Regions from separate parts of the Janthinobacterium sp. GL_088 genome, predicted to be linked through region 1. Evidence: predicted binding sites of a transcription regulator. Region 1 holds the regulator's gene; the other holds the start of a gene.
The links. The regulator FNR, encoded in region 1, switches genes on or off when oxygen is low (the NO sensors DNR and NnrR bind a similar motif). The targets are predictions, from matches to a motif close to TTGATNNNNATCAA.
Positions count from the first base shown of each region.

Region 2: the regulator FNR is predicted to act here: its motif matches at 1,726-1,739, upstream of cqsA (alpha-hydroxyketone-type quorum-sensing autoinducer synthase).

Region 1 is NZ_CM174453.1:279,171-286,662, forward strand. Features, by position in the region: gene ccoP (cytochrome-c oxidase, cbb3-type subunit III) at 1-568, shown strand, start outside; gene ccoG (cytochrome c oxidase accessory protein CcoG) at 571-1,953, shown strand; gene AC3IQ7_RS01185 (FixH family protein) at 2,056-2,580, shown strand; gene fnr (fumarate/nitrate reduction transcriptional regulator Fnr) at 2,584-3,342, opposite strand; gene AC3IQ7_RS01195 (hybrid sensor histidine kinase/response regulator) at 3,592-6,684, shown strand; gene AC3IQ7_RS01200 (TOBE domain-containing protein) at 6,811-7,492, opposite strand, start outside.
Region 2 is NZ_CM174453.1:5,394,719-5,402,210, reverse strand. Features, by position in the region: gene AC3IQ7_RS24115 (response regulator) at 1-349, opposite strand, end outside; gene AC3IQ7_RS24110 (sensor histidine kinase) at 353-1,651, opposite strand; gene cqsA (alpha-hydroxyketone-type quorum-sensing autoinducer synthase) at 1,804-3,051, shown strand; gene AC3IQ7_RS24100 (MarR family winged helix-turn-helix transcriptional regulator) at 3,069-3,518, opposite strand; gene AC3IQ7_RS24095 (GIY-YIG nuclease family protein) at 3,576-3,923, opposite strand; gene AC3IQ7_RS24090 (MFS transporter) at 3,936-5,201, opposite strand; gene AC3IQ7_RS24085 (group II truncated hemoglobin) at 5,333-5,728, shown strand; gene AC3IQ7_RS24080 (DNA recombination protein RmuC) at 5,734-7,119, shown strand; gene AC3IQ7_RS24075 (MHFG family PEP-CTERM protein) at 7,132-7,492, opposite strand, start outside.

The DNA of each region.
Region 1 (7,492 bases):
GTACCTGAGCCAGGACTTGAAGACGGTGGCCGCCGATCCGCAGGCGCAAGCCATCGGCCAGCGTTTGTTCCTGACCTACTGCGCGCAATGCCACGGTTCGGATGCGCGCGGCAACAAGGGCTTCCCCAACCTGACGGACAAGGACTGGCTGTATGGCGGCGAACCCGACATCATCAAGACCACCATCCTGCACGGCCGCAATGGGCAGATGCCACCGATGGGCGCCGCCCTGGGCTCCGAAAAGGATGTCGAGAACGTGGCCCATTATGTGCTGAGCCTGTCCGGTTCGACCTCGGATCCCGTCAAGTCGGTGCTGGGCAAGGCCAAGTTTGGCGCCTGCATGGCCTGTCATGGTGCCGATGCCAAGGGTAACCAGATGCTCGGCGCGCCGAACCTGACGGACAAGACCTGGCTGTACGGCGGCAGCGCCGACACCATCATGGAAACCGTACGCAAGGGACGCAGCAACACCATGCCGGCCTTCAGCGATTTCCTCGGCGAATCCAAGGTACACGTGCTGTCGGCGTATGTCTGGAGCCTGTCGAATCCGCAGGCACCCGCCAAGTAAAAATGGAACCTCAAGTCATCAAGATGTATGCGGCCCGCGAGCAGATCTACCCTCGCGAGGCCAAAGGACGCTACGCTACCTGGCGATGGGTATGCGTATGGCTTACCCAGCTGGCGTTCTACGGCTTGCCGTGGTTGACCTGGAATGGCAGGCAAGCCCTGCTGTTCGATTTGACCACGCGCAAGTTCTACATTTTCGGCGTCGTGCTGTGGCCCCAGGATTTCATCTATCTGGCGGCCCTGCTGATCATCTGTGCGTATTTGTTGTTCCTCGTCACGGCCATTGCCGGGCGGGTGTGGTGCGGGTTCTCTTGCCCGCAAACGGTATACACGGAAATTTTCCTGTGGGTCGAACGCCACATCGAGGGCACGCGCAGCGCGCGCATGGCCCTCGACAAGCAGGGCCCCTCCGTGCGCAAGGCGTTCAAGAAGACGGCCAAGCACCTGACATGGGGCGCCATCGCCCTGTGGACGGGCTTTACCTTTGTCGGCTACTTCACGCCGATCAAGGAACTGGCGCAGTCGGTGACCACCCTGAACTTCGGTCCCTGGGAATGGTTCTGGGTCTTGTTCTACAGCCTGGCAACCTACGGCAACGCGGGCTGGCTGCGCGAGCAGGTGTGCAAATACATGTGCCCCTACGCGCGCTTCCAGAGCGCCATGTTCGACCAGGACACCCTGATCATCACCTATGATGCCAAGCGCGGCGAACCACGCGGCGCCATGAGCAAGAAGGCCGGCAACAACGACAAGCTGGGCGATTGCATCGACTGTACCCTGTGCGTGCAGGTGTGTCCGACCGGTATCGATATCCGCAACGGCCTGCAGTATGAATGCATCGGTTGCGCCGCTTGCGTCGATGCCTGCAACAGCGTGATGGACAAGGTTGACCGGCCACGGGGACTGGTACGCTACAGTACCGACCATGCGATGGAAAACAACTTCAATTCGAAGCAGATACGCCAGCGCGCCATGCGCCCGCGCGTCCTGATCTACACTTCCATCCTGGCCCTGATCATCATCGCCGTATGTACGTCGCTGGCCCTGCGCACGCCCCTGAAAATGGACGTGATCCGCGACCGCGGTTCGATGGGACGCGAAGTGGAAGACGGCATGATTGAAAACGTCTACCGTCTGCAGATCATGAACACGTCGGAGCAAACCCAGCATTTCAAGATCAGCGCTTCCGGCTTGCCGGGCCTGACCTTGCTGACGCGCGAAGAAGTGACCTTGCAGCCGACGGAAACGCTGGGTTGGCCGATCCGTCTGCGCGTGCCGCACGGCGTGGGAGAGAAGGGTTCGAACAAGATTGCGATCGAATTGCACTCGCTGGACGACCCGTCGCTGCATGTGCGTGAAAGCGCGGTATTCATCGTGCCACGTTAACAAGGAAAGGCGGACGGGGACCGGGTGCCCTCGCCGCCGCCACGAAGTTGCAGGAAGGCCGGTCCCCATGCGGGGACTGGCTGATTAAACAGGAGAAATATCATGTCCGACAGTCTGAAACTGCAAGCCCCCGTTGCACCGTGGTACAAGCATCGCTGGCCATGGCTGCTGATGATCGGCCCCGGCCTGTCCGTGGTCGTCGGCAGCTTCATGGGCTATATCGCGTTTACGCAGCCCGATGCGCTGGTGGTGGGCGATTATTACAAGCAGGGCAAGGCGATCAACCAGGATTTGAAGCGCGACACGATCGCCAGCGACCTGGCCATGGATACGAGCCTGTCGTATGACGTGGCGCAAGCACGCCTGACCGGTTCCGTGCACAGCTTCGGCAAGGCTTACCAGGGTCCGCTGCAGCTGCACCTGGCGCATGCGACCCTGCCGGAAAAGGATATCAAGGTGCTGGTGCAGCCCGATGCGGCCGGCAATTTTTCCGTGGCGCTGCCGATGCTCGAGCGCAGCCGCTGGCAAGTGCTGGTGGAAAACGACAAACGCGAGTGGCGCCTGTCCGGCATCTGGACCTGGCCGCTGCAACGCAGCATCGCGCTGCATGCGGACGAAGAGCTGTAAGCCTTATTTGCAGATGTCGGTTCCGGCCGTAATGGCCTTCAGCTTGGCCGGCTGCAATATCTCGATCTCGCGGTTCGACACGCGCAGCCAGCCTTCCTTCTTGAATTTGGATAGCAGGCGGCTGACGCTCTCGATGGTCAGGCCCAGGTAGTTGCCGATTTCCTCGCGCGACATGCGCAGCTGGAAATTGCTGCCCGAATAGCCGCGCGCTTCATAGCGCGACGCCAGGTTGACGATGAAGGCGGCAAACCGCTGCGTCGCCTGCATATTGCCCAGCAACAGCATCACGCTTTGCTCGCGCGTGATTTCCTGGCTCATCATGCGGTGGAAATGGCGCAGCAGGGTCGGCATATTGCCCAGCAATTGTTCCAGGCTGGAAAACGGGATTTCACACACTTCGCTGTCTTCCAGCGCCACTGCATTACAGTGGTGGCGGTCGGCGCTGATGGCATCCATGCCCAGCAGTTCGCCCGCCATCTGAAAACCCGTCACCTGCTCTTCGCCACCGGGATTGATCTGGTACGTCTTGAAGTGCCCCAGGCGGATCGCATACAGGTTCTGGAACGAGTCACCGATGCGGAACAGCGAGGCGCCGCGCACGATCTTGCGGCGGCGGCCGATGATCTGGTCCAGCCTGTCCATGTCGCCCACATCGAGGCCCATCGGCAGGCACAATTGATGCATGCTGCAGGTCGAGCATCGCGCACGCAACGCCTCCACGTTCACGGTGGGCAAGGTGGGAGTGAGTAGCGCTTCAGTCATGTCGGTACCTTTTAGAAAATGCAACAACAAGTTTACTGCATACAGCTGCATACAGGGTTGCCGTATGCCAATTTCACCGTAATTTCGGCGAATAAACGACGTCCAGCCTTTAATTATATGGCAACATCGTCAAAAGCCCGTACGGGGCGGGCAATTTGCGCGGTGGCGCTTGCCAAGCTGGTGTATTGATAGGAAAATTCCTGACAGCATTATCTGCCGCCTGTGCCGCCCGGTACTGAAAAGGAAATCATGAAGCCTCTCGGCATCAAAGCAAAAGTCGCGCTGGCCACCAGCCTGACCTCGATCGCCATGATCGCGCTGGTCACCATGATCCAGGTGCAGCACATGCGCGACGACTTCACCCGAGTACTGCTGAGCCAGCAATCGTCCCTGATCACCCGCACCGCTGCCGAGCTCGACGACAAGCTGGGCATGCTGCTGCAGATCGTCACCCTGACGGCCCGGCAACAGCCGCCGGAATTGATCGCCCGGCCCGTCCAATTGCGCGAATACTATTCGCGCCGCTCGATGCTGGTGCTGTTCGATGACGTGCTGGTGCTCGACGCGCAGGGCGCCATCGTGGCCGACATGCCGGAAGTGGCGGGGCGCGCCGGCATCAACGTTGCCGAGCGCGAGTATTTCCAGACCGTCCTGCGCACGCGCCAGCCCATGATCACCGAACCGATGCTTGGTAAATCGAGCGGCATGCCCATCGTGCAGATGGTGGCGCCCGTGCTGGCCGCCGATGGCCGGGTGGCCGGCGTGGTGATCGGCGTGCTGCGCCTGTACAAGGACAACCTGCTGGGCCGCCTGCGCTCGGAAAAGATCGGCAAGAGCGGCTATTATTTCATCCTCACGCGCGGCGCCGTGCCGCGCTATGTGCTGCACCCCGATACGAGCCGCTTGCTGCAACCGCGCAAGCCGAACGCCAACCTGACGACGACCCAGTTGCTGAAGGAAGATGGCGAAGGCAGCATGGTCAGCACCAACAGCCGGGGCATCACGGCCGTCAACAGCTTCAAGCGCCTGAAATCCGTGAACTGGCTGCTGGCCGCCTCGCTGCCCGTCGAGGATGCCTTCGAACCGTTCGATGGCGTGCTGTACCGGCTGGTGCTGTGGAGCATCCTCGCTTCGCTGCTGGCCGCTGCCGTTCTGGGCTGGGTCACCGTGCGCCTGCTGTCGCCGCTGGTGCGCCTGCGCAACACCTTGCTGGCCCTGCGCACCAGCGGCAGCCGCTTCACCCCCGTGCCGGTACGGCAGCGCGACGAGATCGGCGAACTGACGGAAGCGTTCAACGGCCTGATGAGCGAACGCGACCGCCTGCAGCAGGAACTCGAAGCGCGCGCGGCGGAGCTGGAACAGGAACGCGACCGCGCCGAAGCGGCCAACCGCGCGAAGAGCGATTTCGTGGCCAACATGAGCCATGAAATCCGCACGCCCCTCAATGCCGTGCTGGGCATGGTGTATTTGCTGGGCAATACCAGGCTCGACACGGAACAGCGCAAGTATCTGACCATGGTGCGCGTGGCGGGCCAGTCGCTGCTGGGTATCCTCAACGACGTGCTCGACTATTCGAAGATCGAGGCGCGCCGCATGGAATTGTCGCCTGTCGAATTCGACCTCGACGAAGTCATGAATACCCTGGCCACGACGATGACGATGAATGCGGGCGAAAAGGAACTGGAACTGGCCATCGCCGTCGAACCCGACGTACCGCGGCGCCTCGTCGGCGACGCTCAGCGCCTGCAGCAAATCCTCGTCAACCTCGCCGGCAACGCCATCAAGTTCACGGAGAGCGGCGAAGTGGTGGTGGCCGTCAGCCTGGCCGAGAGCAAGAGCGAGAGCAAGAGCGAGAGCGGCCGCGCCTGGCTGCGCTTCGAAGTGCGCGACACGGGCATCGGCATGACGGAACTGCAGCAACAACAGCTGTTTTCCGCGTTTTCCCAGGGCGACCAGAGCATCACGCGGCGCTTCGGCGGCACGGGCCTGGGCCTGGCCATCAGCAAGCAGCTGATCCACATGATGGGCGGCGACATCGCCGTCGCCAGCAGCGAAGGCAAGGGCAGCCGTTTCTGGTTCAGCGTGCCCTTCGAGATGCTGGCGCAACCGGCCGAAACGCGGCGCACGCCGGCGCTGGGCCAGCTGCGCCTGCTGGTGGCCGACGACAACCGCACCACGCGCGAACTGATCGTCAAGCTGATCGAGGCGTGGGGCTGGCTGGCCGACGAAGTGGACTCCGGCTTTGCCGCCATCGAACTGTACCGCGAACGCCTGGCGCAGCAGCAACCATACGACGTGGTGCTGGCCGACTGGCACATGCCCGTCATGGACGGCCTGGCCACAGCCAAGGCCATCCGCCAGGCGGCCAGCGGCCAGCGCCAGCCCATCGTGGTGATGGTCAACGCCTTCGCCCGCAACCACCTGGAGGAAATTTCCAGCGCGGCCGAGGCCGACGTTGTGCTGATGAAGCCGATCACGGGCTCCAGCCTGTTCGATGCCCTGCACCAGGCACTGATTACCAAGAACGACGGCGGCGAGCCACGCATGCTGCACCAGCCGCTGGGCACGGAACTGGCCGGCGTGCATTTCCTGCTGGTGGAAGACAATCATTTGAACCAGGCCGTGGCGCGCGGCATCCTCGAACACATGGGCGCCACCCTGGACGTGGTGGGCGACGGCTTGCAAGCCGTGGAACGGCTGCGCACGGAAGCGTTGCGCTACGACATCGTGCTGATGGACATGCAGATGCCCGTCATGGACGGTTTCAGCGCCACCCACATCATCCGCACGGAACTGCGCCTGAACCTGCCCGTGATCGCCATGACGGCCGGCGTGCTGGCGTCCGAGCGCGAGCGCTGCATGACGGCCGGCATCAGCGACTTCATCGCCAAGCCCGTGGTGGTGGAAGAGATGATGGAAGTCATCCTGCGCCACCTGCCCAAGCGCCCGCAAGTGCAGACGGCCGAGCCGGCACGCGTCGACGATGAGGAAGTGTTTTCCATGGCGCCGCTGATGCGCGTGATGGGGCGCGATGCGAAGGGGCGCGGCGTGCTGCGGCGCATGGTGGAGGACGCGCTGAACAAGGGCATGACACCCGTGCGCGACGCCGAAACAGCGTTGCAGGCAGGCCGCCACAGCGACGTGGCGCGCATCCTGCACAGCGTGCGCGGCTCCGTCGGCACCCTGGGCACGAAACGCCTGATCCGCGCCGCCTTCGCCACCGAGGAAGCCATCGATGCGGGCCGTCTGGACGAGGTGCCGGCGCTGCTGGCGCACACGGCGCAGGAACTGGAACTGGCGCTGGCGGCGGCAGCGGATTGGTTGTCCAGGCTGAAGGATTAGCACCCAAACGCCTAAGAAAACCGTAGCGAGCGGCAGTGAGTTGTGCCTAAGAAGCGCAACCGTGCTAGAGCACGGTGAGCATCGCAGGCCGCAAATCGCGACGCGCAGTAGATTTGCTTTGGCGTTTTATGCGGGCACGCCCAGAATCACGCTGGACGCCTTGAACATCGCCGTCACATTGCTGCCCGGTTCGATGCCCAGATCGGTGCTGCTTTGATTCGTGATGATGGCGGCGATCGTGCCGCCGCGCGGCAGGTCCAGCACCACTTCCGTGTTGACGGCGCCCGTCTGCACGCGCGTCACCACCCCGGCCAGCTGGTTGCGCGCGGAAAAGCGCGCGCCATGGCTGTCCGTCACGAGGATGATCGACGAAGCCTTGATCAGCGCGAACGCTTCCGCGCCCGGCACCAGGCCCAGGCTGGCGCTGCTGCCCTGCGTGACGATGGCCACGATGTGCTGGCCGCCCGGCAATTCCAGCGTGACTTCATCGTTGACGGCGCCCTGTTTCAGTTCGGCCACCTTGCCCAGGAATTGATTGCGTGCCGTGGTTTTCATGGCCATTCTCCGTATGAGTAAAAGGTCGTCGGCGATGCCTTCCGCCTGGCTGCCCAGCTGGCGCAGGTAACGGGCATGCTCGCGCTCGATGATGCGGAAATTGTCGACCAGCTGGCGTCCCCGTGGCGTCAGCCGCGTGCCGCCGCCGCCCTTGCCGCCCGTCAGGCGCTCGACCAGCGGTTCGCCAGCCAGGTTGTTCATCGCGTCGATGGCATCCCAGGCCGCCTTGTAGCTCATCTTCACAAGCTTGGCC
Region 2 (7,492 bases), 1.4 Mb from region 1:
GCACGGCCTGGCAGAATTCCAGGCCATTCATCTGCGGCATCGAATAATCGACCACCAGCACGGAGGGCACGGCAAAGCGCTGCGCCTGGCCGCTGATGCGCCAGATGCGTTCGAGGTCGAGCGCCACGTTGCGCTGGTCGGGCGGCAGGTTTTGCGTGTCGAAATTGACGTGCAGCGGCGTCTCGCCCAGCTGCGTGCTGTGGCGCAGCCAGTGCAGCGCGCTGCTGGTGTCGTGGAAGGTCTGGTGCGCCAGTGCGGGATCGAGCTGGAAGGCCAGGCTTTTCAGGAAGGAATCGCTGTCATCGATCAAGACGGTCAGGGTCGGATGGGAATAGACGGGCAGTTGCATGCATCACCTTGCGGGGGAAGAGGGTTGGAAGCGGGCCGGCACGGGCTGGGGAAATTCCAGGATGAAAATCGCATACGCATGCTCGCGCGACACGCAGCGGATGCGCGCCTGCCAGGCCGTGACGATCTGCCGGCACAGGGCCAGGCCGATGCCGCTGCCGTTGTGCACGGGATACGAATAAAAACGCTCGAAGATCAGCGGCAGGCGGTTCTTCGCGATGCCGCAGCCCGTGTCGATGAACAGCAGCCTGGGCACGGGGCGGGCGCCGTCGATGATGATGCGCACGCGGCCCTTGCCGGCCCGCTGGATGGCTTTCAGCGCGTTTCTCAGCAGGTTCAGCAGGATCACCACGCACAGCTCGTCCTGGCCCGCGAACTGGAAGTCGGCGCGCACGTCCACCTTGACGCAGCCGCGCTGGCTGTTGCCGGTAAACGGGTAGCGCTTGAGCACGGAATTCACCATCGCCAGCATCGATAGCGCCTGGCTGGGCTGGAGGTTGCGGTTGACGGCACTGGCGCTCATCAGGAACAAATCGATCATGTGCTGCATGTGGCGCACTTCGAACTGGATGCGCGACAGGGCTTCCTGCAACGGGGGCAAGTCGTCCGCCTGGCTCGCCAGCTGCGGCAGCAGCCGGCGCATGCCCCGCACATTCGCTTCCACGCTGGTCAGCGGCGTGCGCAGCTCGTGCGCCACGGAACCGAGCCCGGCCGCCAGGCCAGCCAGCCGTTCCAGCTCCAGCACCTTGCTGCCCACTTTCACCACGGACAGCGAGGCAATGGTGAACCAGTGCACGGGCAGTTGCTGCAGCACTTCACGCTGCAGCAGGAAGCTGCCCTCTCCCTGCAGGATGACGGCCAGGCAGGCGCTGCTGGTGCCGATCAGGTAGGCGCGGCAAGCCAGTTTCGTTTCGAAATGAAACAGTATGACCAGGCCGATCAGCAGCGATTCGCTCCAGATGGACGACGCGTGGTTCATCAAAAACATGAAGGTAAAGAAGAAGGGCAGGATGTAGCTGAGCGCGAACAGCAGGTAGCGCGACAGCCAGCGGGCCGAGAAGTGGCGCGCAAACAGGCCGGCCGCGCAGATGCCCACGCCCGTCAGGCGCAAGGTCAGGTTTTCATAGGCTTGCGGAAAAAAGTAATGCCACAGCAGGTAGTACAGCGGCATCGCCACCGTGCCCACGGCGGCCAGCATGGCAACCCTGCCGGCCAGGTTTTCATGGGGCATGCGCTCATGCAGCAGCGAATGGAGCAGGCGCCTGCGCCAGTGTGTCCATCGTCCTTGCAATTGCTGCGTCATGACTCTGCCTTGATTCTCTTCAGAACATTATCATCGCGTAAATTTTCCTGGTTGAACGGTTATCTGATTGGACATTGATATACGTCAATGGATGAGTTGGCGAGACGGTCAAGGCTTTAATCCGCAGCAAACCTTTCCCCAGGAGAAAACTCATGACCATCGCTACCAGCTTGCCCATTCCATCGTTCGCCCGTGCCGAACACTGCCTGCCAGACTACATCGTGCGGCGCATGGATGCGCATCACATCACGCGCATCGAAAAATTGCTGGGCGGCCAGCATCCCCATGCCTGGCAACCGATACCGGCCCATGCCATTTTCCTGGCCGGTAATGACTATCTGTCCATCGCCGCCGAGCCGGCGCTGGTGGCAGCCCAGGTGGCGTCGCTGCAGGCAAATGCGGGCGGCATGCTGATGTCGGCCGTGTACTTGCAGGAAGGCAGCGAACAGCACCGGCTGGAAAGCCGGCTGGCCCGGTACATGGGCTGCGAGGACGGCATCCTGGCGCAGTCCGGCATGGCGGCCAACGTGGGGTTGATCCAGTGTATCGCCAGCCCCGGCATTCCTGTTTACCTCGACATGCAGGCCCACGCCTCGCTGTGGGAAGGCGTGCTGTCGGCGCAGGCCCAGGCCGTGCCCTTCCTGCACAACGACATGACGCACTTGCGGCGGCAAGTGGAAAAACATGGCCGCGGCGTGATCGTCGTCGACGCCCTGTACAGCACCAACGGCAGCCTGGCGCCGCTGCTGGAACTGCTCGAAATCGCCGAGCGCAGCGACTGCGTGGTGGTGGTCGACGAGTCGCACTCGCTGGGCACGCATGGCCCGCAGGGCGCGGGCCTGGTGGAAGCGTGGGGCCTGGGTCATCGCGTGCATTTCCGCACGGCGTCGCTGGCCAAGGCCTTCGCGGGGCGGGCCGGTTTCATCAGCTGTTCCAGCCGCTTCAAGGGCTATTTTTTGTCCGAATCGCGGCCCGCCATCTTCAGCTCCTGCCTGTTGGCGCATGAGCTGGCGTGGCTGGGCGCGGCGCTCGATTTCATCATGGCCGCCGATGGGCGGCGCGCCACCTTGCGGCGCCATACGCTGCAGGTGCGCGAAGGCTTGCGCGAACTGGGCTACAACGTCAGCGATGGCACGGAGCAGATCGTGGCGCTGGAGGCGGGCGGCGAACCGGCCACCCTGGCACTGCGCCAGGCGCTGGAACGGCAAGGTATTTTCGGCGCCATGTTTTGCGCCCCGGCAACGGCGAAGAACCGCGCCCTCGTGCGCCTGACCCTGAATGCGGGACTCGACGAGGCGGCCATCGACCGGGTGCTGGCGGGCTGCGCCGCCATCCGCGCCGAAGCGGGCGTGGAACACTGGCAGTCGACGCGGCGACTGCGCAAGCTGGCGCTCGTGTAAGCGGCTGGCTGGCAGCGTCAGCCGGCCAGCTTGCCCAGGATGGCCGACAGCGCTCCCAGCTGTTCTGGCGGCGCGTCCTGCAGCAATTCGCGTCCCACCGCCTGCGCCGTGGCGCTGGCATGTCCCAGCAATTCCTGGCCGGCGGCGGTCAGCACGGCATAGCCGACGCGTGCGTCGCGCACATCGGCCTGGCGCGTCACCAGGCCGATCTTTTCCAGCGGCATCAGGGAGCGCGTGATGCCAGAGGCCGTCAACGCCAGGCGCTCGGCCAGGTCGATGCGGCGCAGGCGCGCACCGGGGGCGCGTTGCAACTGGTACAGCAATTGATAGTCGCTGAAGCTCAGGCCATGCAAATTGCCCAGGGTGCTGTCGAAGCGGCGCACGATGAGCGCCTGGGCGCGCGCCAGGCGCAGGCAAAAGTCCAGCGCGCCATCGCCGTCCTGCGAGAGGGGAGTGTGATCGTTCATGCCATCCTTTATATTTACTGCGAAGTGCTTGAGTACGCAAGTGTAATGCACCGCAGCTCAATACAGTGGCTGACCCTGTTCCAGCCAGTGCGCGCGGTGCAGGGCCAGCAGGGCGCCCAGTTCGGCGTCCGCATCGAAGGCGGGATCGTCGGGGAGCTTGAGCGTATCGATGACCGCGCAGGAAAAGGCCGCCGCGCCGTCGCGCCGCCAGTCCGCCTGCAGCGCCGCATTGCGGTGCTTGCCCAGGTTCAGTTCGAAGCGGTGCCGGTTCAGCATGCCGGGTGCGTTGCGGCTGCTTTCAAGCAAGGCGCGCCCGCTGGGCAAGTGCCGCAGGGCGATGATGCCCAGCGGCGGCGGCTGTTGCCTGTAAGCAGCTTTCAGGGCCGCTTGCTGTATTTTATCCATGGTGAAACTTTCTCAAGGTTGAATGACGCAATCGGCTTCCCCGATGCGGGGAATGCCGGTCAGCAGGGCGGCGGCCACGGCGGCCGCCAGCAGCAGGGCGCCGCCGCCGCAGAACAGCTCGCCCACGGTGACGTGGCGCAGCAGCGCGCCCGTGGCGGCCGCCGACAGCGGCGCCAGGCCCAGGAAGATGCCCATGAACAGCGCCATCGCCCGGCCCAGCATGGCGGGCGCCACGCGCCGCTGTATCCACGTAAAGATGGCCACATGCAAGTAGCCGCCCAGCAGCCCCGTCACGGCCAGCAGGGCCGCGCCTTGCCAGGCCGTGCTGATTTGTCCCAGCCCCATCAGCAGCAGGCCGACGACTGCATCGACCAGCAGCAGGGTGGCGCCGAAGCGGCGCCGCAGCCAGGCGCCGCCCAGGCTGGATGCCAGCATGCCGGCCAGGGTGCCGGCGCCATGCGCGCCCATCAGCAAACCCAGCGCTGCGGCGCCGTGCAGGCGCTCGCTGGCCAGCACGGGCAAGGCCACTTGCAGCGGTCCCATGACGAAGAACGCCACCACGGCCCAGTAGGCATAGCAGCTGCGCAAGGCAATGTCGCGCCACACCATGGACAGGCCCGCCGCCATGTCGCGCCACATGCCCTGCGCCGCCGCAGCAGCCAGTGGCCGCAGGCTGACTTGCCGCAAGGTCCAGGCGGAAAACAGGAATGTCAGCGCATCGATGGCAAAGGCGGCGGCCAGCGCCGCCATGCCGGTTTGCTGCCCGCTCTCGTGGGCGCCGAGCACGAGCGCCGCCAGCAGGGGGCCGGCCAGCAAGGACAGCTGGCGCGCGCCCATTTGCAAGCCATTGGCGCTCTGCAACGATTGCGGCGGCACGGCTTGCGGCAGGATGGCCGTGCCGGCGGGAATGCCGAAGGCGGACGCGATGCCGAGCGCCAGCGCGGCCGCATAGGCGAGCGCCAGGCTGGCCTGGTCCAGCATCAGCAACCCGGCCAGCGCCAGCAGGATGGCGGCATTCGCATATTTGCTGATCAGCATGACGCGCCGGGGCGAGTAGCGGTCGGCGACCATGCCGCCCAGCAAAATCAGCACGGCGCGCGGCGCGCCCATCAGGGCCACGGCGATGCCCAGGCTGAGGCTATCGCCCGTCAGGCTCAGCACCAGCCAGGGAAGGGCCAGCATGCTGAACTGGTCGCCCAGCATGGACACGAGGCCGCCGCCCAGCAGCCAGCGGAAATTGGTATGGCGTAGCAAATGCGGTTCTGCGGTGGTCGGCATGGTGGTTTTGTTCGTGTTTAAAGATTGCATAGTAGTTGATATAAGCTTGAGTGATCAAGTATATTGCTTTTTATTGTGGCAGAGGCGCCGGCGCCGCATGGGCCGCCGGCGCTTGCGCTATCATGGCGGCCATGACTGATACCACTGCCCCCACCCTCTACGAGACCATCGGCGGCGCCCCCGTGCTGCGCGAAATGGTCGACCGTTTTTATGACTTGATGGAACTCGAAGCCGAGTTCGCCGGCATCCGCGTCATGCATCCGCCCTCGACGGACGGCTCGCGCGACAAGCTGTATTTCTTCCTGACGGGCTGGATGGGCGGACCGGACTTGTATATCGAGAAATTCGGCCACCCGCGCCTGCGCGCGCGTCACTTGCCCTACGCCATCGGCACCAGCGAGCGCGACCAGTGGCTGCGCGCCATGGCCTGGGCCATGGAAGACACGGGCATCGAAGAATCCTTGCGCGTGCGCCTGATGGAATCGTTCTATCAGACGGCCGACTGGATGCGCAACAAACCTGACTGACACCCATGAGCCCTATCGAGTTTTACAGCCTGCTGGGCGCCGCCATCGTCGCCATCGTTTTATTGCTATTGATCTTGCTGCGCCCGCGTGGTGCCGCCGGCGATGGCGCCACCACCCTGGCCCTGGTGCAGCAGCACCAGCAGCAAAGCCTGGAACGCATCGACCGGGTCGAGCGCGAAGTGCGGCTGCAACTGCAGGCGTCGGCGCAAGCGGCGCGGCAAGACCTCGCCACCAGCCTGGCGCAATTCCAGGCGGCAACCCTGCAGCAGCTCGACAGCCTGCGCACGCAGATGCAGGCGCAGGGGAAAGTCGGGCGCGAAGAACAGGCGCAAAGCCTGGCGCGCTTTGCCGACAGCACCAACCAGACGCTGGCGCAACTGACGGAATCGAATGCGCAGCGCATGCTGGAAGTGCGCGCCACCCTGGAAAACAAGATCCGCGATTTGCAGGCCGACAATGGCGCGCGCCTGGAAGAGATGCGCAAGACGGTTGACGAGAAACTGCATGCCACCCTGGAAACGCGTTTGAGTGCGTCGTTCCAGCAAGTGTCGGAGCGGCTGGAAAAAGTCCACCAGGGCCTCGGTGAAATGCAGCAGCTGGCGCTGGGCGTGGGCGATTTGAAGCGGGTGCTCACCAACGTCAAGACGCGCGGCACCTGGGGTGAGGTGCAGCTGGAAATGTTGCTGGAGCAGGTACTCACTGTCGACCAGTACGCGAAGAATGTGGAAACCTTGCCGGGCAGCGGCGCGCGCGTGGAATTCGCCCTGAAACTGCCGGGCCTTGCCGATGGCGGGCCGCCCGTGTGGATGCCGATCGACGCGAAGTTCCCCAAGGAACAGTACGAGCGCCTGGTCGATGCGGCCGAGCGGGCCGATGCCGACGGCGTGGCCCTGGCCGGCCGCGAGCTGGAACGGGCCGTGCGCGGCGAAGCGAAAACCATCGCCGAGAAATACCTGGCGCCGCCGTTGACCACCGACTTTGCCATCCTGTTCTTGCCTACGGAAGGGCTGTATGCGGAAGTGTTGCGCCGTCCTGGACTGGCCGACGAATTGCAGCGCGTGCACCGGGTCAGCATCGCGGGACCGTCCACGTTGACGGCCTTGCTCAATAGTTTGCAGATGGGTTTCCGCACCCTGGCGCTGGAAAAGCGTTCGTCGGAAGTGTGGCAAGTGCTGGGCGCCGTGAAGACGGAATTCGGCAAGTTTGGCGACGTGCTGTCGCAAACCCGGCTGACCCTGGAAAAGGCGGCGAAGAATATCGAAAGCGCGGAAGTGCGCAGCCGGCAGATGGCGCGCAAATTGAAATCCGTGGAAGCCTTGCCGGGCGAGGCGGCTGCCTTGCTGCTGGGGAAGGCGGACGCGGGCCTGTCGGCCGAGGCGGACGGCGAATAGCGCCGTCCGCGTTCAGGCTGCTGCCGCCGGCCGGCGGCGCAGCCTGGCGCCGACCAGCAGCGCGAGTCCCGCCAGCAGCATGGCCCAGGTGTGCGGTTCCGGCACGGCCGGTAAGACGGACAGGTCGGTGGGCGGCAGCGAGGGCAGGATGACGGTGGGGATAAACGGCTCGACGATGATGCTGCTGCCGCGCGGTGGCTGGCCACCGCCTATGCTCGACGGCAGCAGCGTGGCGCTGCCGGTGTGCACGACATCGAAGACCAGCAGGGGCAGGCTGGCCACCACGGCCGGCGGCACGCCCGTGAGCGAACCGCCATGCGCGCCGACGGGATGCTCGATGACGGGCACGCCCGCCGCTGCGGGCGGCGCGGCC